Regions from separate parts of the Sphaerisporangium sp. B11E5 genome, predicted to be linked through region 2. Evidence: riboswitches for the same ligand, from Rfam matches in the RefSeq annotation. Region 2 holds a riboswitch; the other holds the start of a gene.
The links. Region 2 has a riboswitch for cobalamin ahead of ABGB17_RS21070 (ribonucleoside-diphosphate reductase subunit alpha). Riboswitches for the same ligand answer to the same signal wherever they lie in the genome.
Positions count from the first base shown of each region.

Region 1 (4,963 bases), on a different contig from region 2:
GGGTACACCAAGGGCAGCTCGCCGAGCGCCGCGTCGGGGCCGCACGACGCCGACAGGCCGGCCGACTTGCCGGGCAGCCATTCGAGGTTGCCGTGTTTGCCCACGTGCACCATGGCGTGCGCGCCGAACTCCGCCGACAACCAGCGGTAGGCCGCCAGGTAGTGGTGGCTCGGCGGCAGGGCCGGGTCGTGGTAGACGGCGATGGGGTTCTCCCCGAAGCCGCGCGGCGGCTGCACCATCACCACGACGTTGCCCGCCCGCAGCGCCGCCAGCACGATGTCACCGTCGTGCACGAACAGCTCGCCGGGCGGCGGGCCCCAGTGCCGTTCCATCGCCTCGCGCAGGCCGGCGGGCAGCGTGCCGTACCACCGCGCGTAGGCGGACGCGGGGATCCGCACCGGGTTGGCGGCGAGCTGCTCCTCGGTGAGCCACTCCTGGTCCTGCCCGCCGGCCGCGATGAGCGCGTGGATGAGCGCGTCGCCGTCCTGCTCGGCCACCCCGGGGAAGCCGTCCCCGAGGTCGTAGCCCTCCCGCTGGAGCCGGGCGAGCAGCCGTACCGTGCTCGCCGGGGTGTCCAGACCGACGGCGTTGCCCATGCGGGCGTGCTTGGTGGGGTACGCCGACAACATCACGACGAGCCGTTTCCCCGCGGGCGGGACGTGCCGCAGCAGCGCGTGCCGCACGGCGATGCCGGCGACCCGCCGGGCACGCTCGGGATCGGCGGCATAGACGGTGAGGCCGTCCTCGTCGATCTCCTTGAACGAGAACGGCACCGTGATGATGCGGCCGTCGAACTCGGGGATGGCGACCTGGGAGGCGGCGTCCAGCGGGGACAGGCCGTCGTCGTCCTCCTCCCAGTCGCGCCGGCTCGTGGTGAGGCACAGGCCCTGCAGGATCGGCACGTTCAGCTCGGCGAGCGCCCCGACGTCCCACGCCTCGTCGTCGCCCCCGGCGCCCGCGGTGGCCGGGCGGGAGCCGCCCGCGGCGAGCACGGTGACGACCAGGGCGTCCGCGGCCCGCAGCGTGTCAAGCAGTGCGGGCTCGGCGGTGCGCAGCGAGGAGCAGAAGACGGGCAGCGGGCGGCCACCGGCGTCCTCGACGGCCTGGCAGAGCGTCTCGACGAAGGCGGTGTTGCCCGCCATGTGGTGCGCCCGGTAGTACAGCACGCCGACGACCGGGCCGTCGTCGCGGGCGGCGGTGCGCGGGAGTGTGCCCCAGGACGGCGCGGCCTCGGGCGGCGCGAAGCCGCGGCCGGTGAGCAACACGGTGTCGGACAGGAAGGCGTGCAGCTCGGAGAGGTTGGCCGGGCCGCCGTGCGCGAGGTACGCGTGCGCCTCGGCGCAGGTGCCGGCGCTGACCGTGGACAGCTCCATCAACTCCGCGTCGGGCGCCTGTTCCCCGCCGAGCACGACCACCGGGCGCGGCCCGGCGAGCAGGTGGTCCAGGCCGTCCTCCCAGGCGCGGCGCCCGCCGAGGAGACGGACCACGACGAGATCGGTGTCCTCCACGAGGGCGGGCAGGTCGTCGGCGGCCAGCCGCGCCGGGTTGCCGAGGCGGTACGCCGCCCCGCTCGACCGGGCGCTCAGCAGGTCGGTGTCGGACGTGGACAACAGCAGGATCGCGGGCCGTGACGGCGCCATGAGGCGTCCTCCCTCGGGGTCCTCGCCCCGTTCGCAGGTGTCGCGATGGCAGGAGTCTCCTGGCTCCCGGATCGACGCTCACCCCGGCCTTCCCACCCGTCGCCGGGCAGTGGCTTCACGGCGGGGGTCGCTCCCCGGTCACAGTGGCGGGACCGCGCCGGCTTCGCACCGGCTTCCTCCGTCCGCCATCGCCTACCGAGGAGATTACGCCCCCGAGACCATCGGAAGAACTGGCATTACTATCTCATCGTGCGCAGAGGTGACCTTTCCGGACATGCGGCGCCGGACGCGTGTCCCGGGGCACTTCAGGTGCACACCGCGGCCGACGGCCCGCTCGCCCGGGTCCGCGTCCCCGGCGGGGCGCTCACCCCCGCGCAGCTCCGCGAGCTCGCCGCGTGCGCGGAGTCGCTCGGCTCCGGCGTCGTCGAGCTGACGTCCCGGGCGAACGTCCAGGTCCGCGGCCTGCGCTCCGCCCCTGAGTTCGCCGCCCGCATGGCCGCCGCCGGCCTGCTGCCGTCCGCCACCCACGAACGTGTGCGCAACATCGTGGCCTCGCCCCTCGCCGGCCGGGGCCTGTCCGGCCTGGTGGACACCGACCCCCTGGTGACGCGGCTGGACCGTTCTCTGTGCGCGCACCCCGCCCTGGCGGACCTGCCGGGCCGTTTCCTGTTCGCCCTGGACGACGGCACGGGCGACGTGGCGGGCCTCGGCGCGGACGTCACGTTCGTCCCGGACGCCGCGTCCGGGGACGACGACACACCTGGAGTCGTCTTCCTGGCCGGCGCGGACCCCGGTCTCGCCACCGCCGATCCGGTCCCCCTGATGATCGCCGCCGCCGAGGCGTTCCTCGCCGAGCGGGACGCGCAGGGCGGCGCCTGGCGTGTCGCCGACCTGGAGGACGGCCCGGCCCGCGTCGCCGCCCGTCTGGACACCGCCGCGTACGGCGCCGCGCGGTGGGTGGACCCGCCGCCCCGGGTCGCCGGTGCCGGGCCGCTCCCGCAGCGCGACGGACGGATGGCGCTGGAGGTCGTGGTGCCCCTCGGGCGGCTCACCGCGCGCCAGGCGGACGCCCTGGCCGATGTCTCCCGCGGCCCGTTGCGGCTCACCCCGTGGCGCACGGTCGTCCTGCCGGACCTCACCAGGGAACGGGCCGGGGAGGCGGCGCGCACGCTCACCGCCGCCGGCCTGGTCGGTGACCCCGCCTCGCCGTGGACCGGCGTGTCCGCCTGCGCCGGCCGTCCCGGCTGCGCCAAGGCGCTCGCCGACGTCCAGGAGGACGTGACCCGCTGGGTGTCCGGCCGCACCGAGCCCGGCGGCGCGCCCGTCCACTGGTCGGGGTGCGAACGCCGCTGCGGGCTGCCCCGTGGGCCGGTGCTCCAGTACGTGGCCACCGGGGCCGGATACAGGATCGAGCCCGCCGTCCCCGGCGGCGCTCCGGAAAGGGAACGGTGAACGACTACCTGCGCGACGGCCCGGAGATCTACCGGCGCTCGTTCGCCACCATCCGCGCCGAGGCGGACCTCGCCGGCCTGCCGACCGGCGTCGCCGCCGTGGCCGTCCGCATGATCCACGCCTGCGGCATGACCGACCTGGTGGACGATCTCGACTGGTCGCCGGACGTCGTCGCCTCGGGCCGCGCCGCGCTGAAAGCGGGAGCGCCGGTGTTGTGCGACGCGATGATGGTGGCCGCCGGCGTCACCAGGAGCAGGCTCCCCGCGGGCAACGACGTGGTGTGCACGCTCGGGGACCCCGGTGTGCCGGAGCTCGCCGCGCGCCTCGGCACCACGCGCAGCGCCGCCGCGCTCGAACTGTGGCGGGGCCGTCTTGACGGCGCGGTCGTCGCCGTGGGCAACGCCCCCACCGCGCTGTTCCGCCTGCTCGAACTGGTCGAGGAGGGAGCGGGGCGTCCGGCGGCGGTGTTCGGCGTCCCGGTGGGCTTCATCGGCGCGGCCGAGTCCAAGCTGGCCCTCGCCGAGAGCGGTCTGCCCTTCCTGGTGGTGCACGGCCGCAGGGGCGGCAGTGCCATGACGGCGGCGGCGGTCAACGCCGTCGCGAGCGAGGCGGAGTGAGCATGACGGGACGGCTGTACGGCGTCGGCCTCGGTCCCGGCGACCCGGAACTCGTGACGGTCAAGGCCGCCAGGCTCATCGGCGAGGCCGACGTCATCGCCTACCACGCCGCGCGGCACGGCCGCAGCATCGCGCGCTCCATCGCCCTGCCGTACATGCGGGACGGCCAGGTGGAGGAGCTGCTGCTTTACCCGCTCACCACCGAGACCACCGACCACCCCGGCGGCTACCGTGGCGCGCTCGACGACTTCTACGCCGAATGCGCCACCCGCCTGGCCGCGCACCTGGACGCCGGCCGCACCGTGGTCGTGCTGAGCGAGGGCGACCCGCTCTTCTACGGCTCCTACATGCACATGCACAAGCGCCTCGCCCACCGCTACCCCACCGAGGTCGTGCCCGGCGTCACCTCGGTCAGCGCCGCTTCGGCCGTACTCGGGCGCCCGCTCGTGGAGCACGAGGAGACGCTGACCGTCCTGCCCGGCACGCTGCCCGCCGACGTCCTCACCGAGAAGCTGCGCACCACCGACTCCGCCGCCGTCCTGAAACTCGGCCGCACCTTCGAGAAGGTCCGCGACGCCCTCGCCGAAGCCGGCCGCCTGGACGACGCCTGGTACGTCGAACGCGCCACCACCCCCGCCGAGCGCCTCGCCCCCCTGAAGGACGTGGACCCCGCCGGCGTCCCGTACTTCTCCCTGGCCCTGCTCCCGAGCCCCCTGGACCAGCGCCCCGCCCCCGATCCGCCGCGGCAGGAAGAGCCCACCCCCGGAGAGGTCACCGTGGTGGGCCTCGGCCCCGCCGGCCGGGAATGGCTCACCCCCGAAGCCCAGGACGCCCTGGCCGCCGCCACCGACCTGGTCGGCTACGCCCCCTACGTGGACCGCGTCCCCCCCAACCCCCGCCAGACCCGCCACCGCACCGACAACACCGAAGAGGCGGCGAGAGCGAGACACGCCCTGGACCTGGCACTGTCAGGCGCCCACGTGGCAGTGGTCTCCTCCGGCGACCCCGGCGTCTTCGCCATGGCCACCGCCGTCCTGGAAGCCGCCGCCGACGACAGGTACGAATCCGTCCCCGTCCGCGTCGTCCCCGGCCTGACCGCCGCCCAAGCCGTGGCGTCCCGCGCCGGCGCCCCCCTGGGCCACGACTACTGCGTCCTCTCCCTCTCCGACCGCCTGAAGCCCTGGGAGGTGGTGGCGTCCCGCCTCACCGCCGCCGCCCAGGCCGACCTCGTCATCGCCATCTACAACCCCGCCT
Region 1 is NZ_JBDPMD010000015.1:85,587-90,549, forward strand. Features, by position in the region: gene cobN (cobaltochelatase subunit CobN) at 1-1,640, opposite strand, end outside; cobalamin riboswitch at 1,670-1,878, opposite strand; gene cobG (precorrin-3B synthase) at 1,890-3,092, shown strand; gene ABGB17_RS16745 (precorrin-8X methylmutase) at 3,089-3,709, shown strand; gene cobJ (precorrin-3B C(17)-methyltransferase) at 3,712-4,963, shown strand, end outside.
Region 1: linked by a shared signal. The riboswitch ahead of cobN (cobaltochelatase subunit CobN) and the one ahead of ABGB17_RS21070 (ribonucleoside-diphosphate reductase subunit alpha) in region 2 are both predicted to bind cobalamin.

Region 2 (4,963 bases):
GCGCCTGGGGTTTCTCCCGGCTGGCGGCGGAGCTCGCCACGCTCACCACGGGGGAAGCCCGGCTGGCATCCGCCCAGGTGCTCAACCTGGTGATGTTCGGACTGAGCCTGATCGCCGCCCTCGGCACGGCGTTCCTCTCCGGGCCCACCATGGCCGGCGAGATCGAGTCGGGAACGGCGCTGGCGATCCTCGCGCGGCCCATCCGGCGTCCCGCGGTGCTGCTGGGCAAGTGGCTGGGCCTCGTGGTCTTCGGCGGCGCCTTCGTGACCGTGTCGGGGCTGGCGCAGTTCCTCATCGTCTGGACCACTCTCGGCTACTGGCCGCCGGAGCCCGTCACCGGCCTGGTGCTCCTCGCCACCCAGACGACCGTCCTGCTCACCCTGGCCCTCCTGCTGTCCACCGTCATCTCCCCGATGGCGTCCGGCATCGTGGCGGTCGGCCTCTTCGGCGCCACGTGGGTCGCGGGCGTCATCGGCAGCGTGGGACAGGCTCTGCACAACGAGGGCGTGGCGCGGGTGGGCACCGTCTCACGGGTGCTCCTCCCCACGGACGGCCTGTGGCGCGGCGCCATGCACGCGCTCCAGGAACCGTCGGCCCTCGCCCGGCTCGCCGGCCCCGCCATGGAAGGGGGTTCCCCGTTCCTGAGCGACGCCCCGCTCACCCCCGCCTACCTCGTCTGGACCGCCGTCTGGATCGTCCTGGTGTTCGTCGTGGCGGCGGTGGCCTTCGTGCGCCGCGACCTGTGACCCGGCACACCCGGGCCTAGCGGCGGACCCGGAAGAGCAGGTGCAGCACCCGGTCGCCCTGGATGACCGTGTGCGGGTCGTCGAGCAGATGCTGGGTGTCCACCGGCCCGAAGTACCGCTTGCCCGAACCGAGGACCACAGGCACGACGTCCATCGCCACCTCGTCCACCAGCCCCAGAGCGAACGCCTGCCCGCCCACGTTGCCCGCCGCCACGGCCACGACGCGTTCCCCGGCGAGCTCCTTGGCCTTGGCGACCGCCGCCGCCACGTCGCCGGCGAAGTGGTAGGACGCCTCGGGGTGCCATCCCTCGGGCTTGGGCCGGTGGGACACCACGACCACATGCTCACCCGCCGGGGGCGACCCCTCCCAGCCGTTGGTCATGTCGAACAGGTGACGCCCGATCACCATCGCCCCGATGCCCGCCCACATCGGCTTGACGTACGCGGCCGAGACCCGCGAGACCTTCAGCCCGCCCCCGTCGACGAGCTCGGTGTCGCCGTTGGAGTACCAGTCGAACAGAGGGCCGACCCGATCCTCCGCGTCGGCGATGAAGCCGTCCACCGACACGACGTTGTGCATCACTACGCGGCTCATCACATCTCCCAGGTGTTCCGCGGGCTCATGTCGCGGTGTTCTGTGTCAGGGTGGCGCGGCGCCAGTCTGACAGTCGGCTCCGACATTTTCGCGGGAGCCCCTGAACACGACATGTTGGATGTGACATCTCCGGATCACCTATATATGGTGTCCCGTGCAGCCGGTCCGGTCGCTCGTCGAGGGCGGCCGGGGCAAGAGGGAACCCGGTGGGAATCCGGGACTGCCCCGCAGCGGTGAGTGGGAACGACCGCCGTCACATGGCACTGGGCCGAAAGGCCCGGGAAGCGACGGCCAGTAGGAAGCGAGCACGGCGCCCACGAGTCCGAAGACCTGCCGGCCGCGCCGCGTGCCGTCCATGGGCACGCGGCAGGTCCGGGGTCGCGCGGGACGGCCCGCGGCTCCGGCGCGGGGACGTGTTCCCCGGCGGTGCCTCCTGCGCGTGCCCGGCCATGTGGGCCGAGTTCGCGAGGAGAGAACGTGACGGTCACCGAGGACCAGTTGACGGCGCACGCCGCGATCGTGCGGGCCGTGGAGCGATGGGCGGGCGACCTGCCCGACGTCGACCCCCAGCGGGTGGCGGCCAGGACGCTCAGCGGGCTGCACGACGGGGCGGGCGCCGCCGAGGTGGAACGGCTGACGATCCGGACCGCCGCGGAGCTGATCGGCGAGGAGCCGCAGTACTCCCGGCTCGCCGCGCGGCTGCTCGCGGCGCGGATCGATGACGAGGCGCGCGGCCAGGGCGTGGCCTCGTTCAGCCAGGCGGTACGGCTCGGCCACCACGAGGGTCTCATCGGCGACGCGGCCGCGGACTTCGTGGCGGCGCACGCGGACGAGCTGGACGGCGCGGTGGACGCCGGGGGAGACCTGCGGTTCGAGTACTTCGGCCTGCGCACCGTGCACGACCGGTACCTGCTGCGGCACCCCACGACACGGCTGGTGGTGGAGACGCCGCAGTACTGGCTGCTGCGGGTGGCGTGCGGGCTGGCCTGGACGGCCGAGGAGGCGGTCGGGCTGTACCGGCTCATGTCGTCGCTCGCGTACCTGCCGAGCTCCCCGACGTTGTTCAACTCCGGCACCCGGCACACCCAGATGTCCTCCTGCTACCTGGTCGACTCGCCGCGCGACGACCTCGGCTCGATCTACAGCCGCTACGCCCAGGTGGCGCGGCTGTCGAAGTTCGCCGGCGGCATCGGCATCTCCTGGTCGCGGGTGCGCTCGCGCGGCGCGCTGATCCGCGGCACCAACGGGCATTCCAACGGCATCGTGCCGTGGCTGCGCACGCTGGACGCGTCGGTGGCGGCGGTCAACCAGGGCGGCAGGCGCAAGGGCGCGGCGTGCGTCTACCTGGAGCCCTGGCACCCGGACGTCGAGGAGTTCCTCGAACTGCGCGACAACACCGGCGAGCACACCCGCCGTACGCACGACCTGAACCTGGCCAACTGGATCCCCGACGAGTTCATGCGGCGCGTCGAGGCCGACGGCGTCTGGTCGCTGTTCGACCCCGACGAGGTGCCCGAACTGCCCGACCTGTGGGGGGAGGCGTTCGACACCGCCTACCGCGAGGCCGAGGCCGCCGGGCGGTACGTGCGGCAGGTACGGGCCCGCGACCTGTACGCCAGGATGATGCGCACCCTGGCGCAGACCGGGAACGGCTGGATGACGTTCAAGGACACCGCCAACCGGCTGTGCAACCAGGCCGCCGAGCCGGGCAACGTGGTGCACCTGTCCAACCTGTGCACCGAGATCATCGAGGTGTCGAGCGACACCGAGACCGCGGTCTGCAACCTCGGCTCGGTCAACCTCGCGGCCCACCTCGGCGGCGACGGCATGGACTGGGAAGGGCTGCGCGCCACGGTGCGCACCGCCGTCACGTTCCTGGACCGCGTGATCGACGTCAACTACTACCCCAGCGAGGAGGCCGCGGCGAGCAACCCGCGCTGGCGCCCGGTGGGGCTCGGCGTCATGGGGCTGCAGGACGTGTTCTTCGCGCTGCGCCTGCCGTTCGACTCGCCCGAGGCCAGGGAGTTGTCCACCAGGATCGCCGAGGAGATCTGCCTCGCCGCCCTGGACACCTCCGCCGGCCTCGCCGCGCGCTCCGGCCCCCACCCCGCGTACGACCAGACCTGGGCGGCCCGGGGACGGCTGCAGCCCGACCTGTGGGGCGTGCCCACGTCCGGCCGCTGGGCGGAGGTGCGGGCCAAGATCGCCGCGCACGGCCTGCGCAACTCGCTGCTCATCGCGATCGCCCCGACCGCGACCATCGCCTCCATCGCCGGCTGCTACGAGTGCGTCGAGCCGCAGGTGTCCAACCTGTTCAAGCGCGAGACCCTCAGCGGCGAGTTCCTCCAGATCAACAACGCCCTGGTCGCCGAGCTGAAGGCCCGGGGCCTGTGGACGGAGGAGGTGCGGGCCGCGATCCGTCAGGCCGAGGGCTCCGTGCAGGGCGTCACCGGGCTCCCCGCCGAGGTGCGGCACCTGTTCCGCACGGCCTGGGAGCTCCCGCAGCGGGCGCTGATCGACATGGCCGCGGCCCGGGCGCCGTACGTCGACCAGAGCCAGTCGCTCAACCTCTTCATGGGCGCACCCACCATCGACAAGCTCTCCTCGATGTACCTGTACGCCTGGAAGTCGGGCCTGAAGACCACCTACTACCTGCGCTCCCGCCCCGCCACGCGCATCCAGCAGGCCACCGTGCCGCTCACCCCCGACGCCTGCTCCCTGGAGAACCCCGAGTCCTGCGAGGCCTGCCAGTGACCCCGGCCGAGCCGTCCCAGAAGGAAGAACACCCGATGCTGCTCGACCCCGGCATGAGCCTCACCCTGCGCCCGATGCGCTACCCGCTCTTCTTCGACCGCTTCCGTGACGCGATCAAGAACACCTGGACCGTCGAGGAGGTGGACCTGCACTCCGACCTCGCCGACCTCGGCCGCCTCTCCCCGGCCGAGCGGCACCTGGTGAGCCGCCTGGTCGCGTTCTTCGCCACCGGCGACACCATCGTGGCCAACAACCTGGTGCTCAACCTCTACCAGCACGTCAACGCGCCTGAGGCCCGGCTGTACCTGTCCCGCCAGCTCTTCGAGGAGGCGGTGCACGTCCAGTTCTACCTGAACCTGCTCGACACCTACGTCCCCGACGAGACCGAACGGGCCGAGGCGTTCGCGGCCGTGGAGAACATCCCCTCGATCCGCCGCAAAGCCGAGTTCTGCTTCCGCTGGATCGACTCCCTCGCCGATCTCCGGCGCCTCACCACCAAGCGGGACCGGCGGGCTTTCCTGCTCAACCTCGTCTGCTTCGCCGCCTGCATCGAGGGCCTGTTCTTCTACGGCGCCTTCGCCTACGTCTACTTCCTCCGCTCCCGCGGCCTCCTCAACGGCCTGGCCTCCGGCACCAACTGGGTCTTCCGCGACGAATCCCAGCACATGGCCTTCGCGTTCGACGTCATCCAGGTCGCACGCACCGAGGAACCCGACCTGTTCGACGAGGACCTCAAGTCCCAGGTACGTCAGATGCTCTCCGAAGCCGTCGAGTGCGAGGCCCAGTTCGCCGAGGACCTGCTGGGCCAGGGCGTACCCGGCCTGTCCGCGGCCGACATGCGCACCTACCTGAGGCATGTCGCCGACCG
Region 2 is NZ_JBDPMD010000023.1:25,476-30,438, forward strand. Features, by position in the region: gene ABGB17_RS21060 (ABC transporter permease subunit) at 1-746, shown strand, start outside; gene ABGB17_RS21065 (dihydrofolate reductase family protein) at 763-1,341, opposite strand; cobalamin riboswitch at 1,486-1,694, shown strand; gene ABGB17_RS21070 (ribonucleoside-diphosphate reductase subunit alpha) at 1,819-4,095, shown strand; gene ABGB17_RS21075 (ribonucleotide-diphosphate reductase subunit beta) at 4,131-4,963, shown strand, end outside.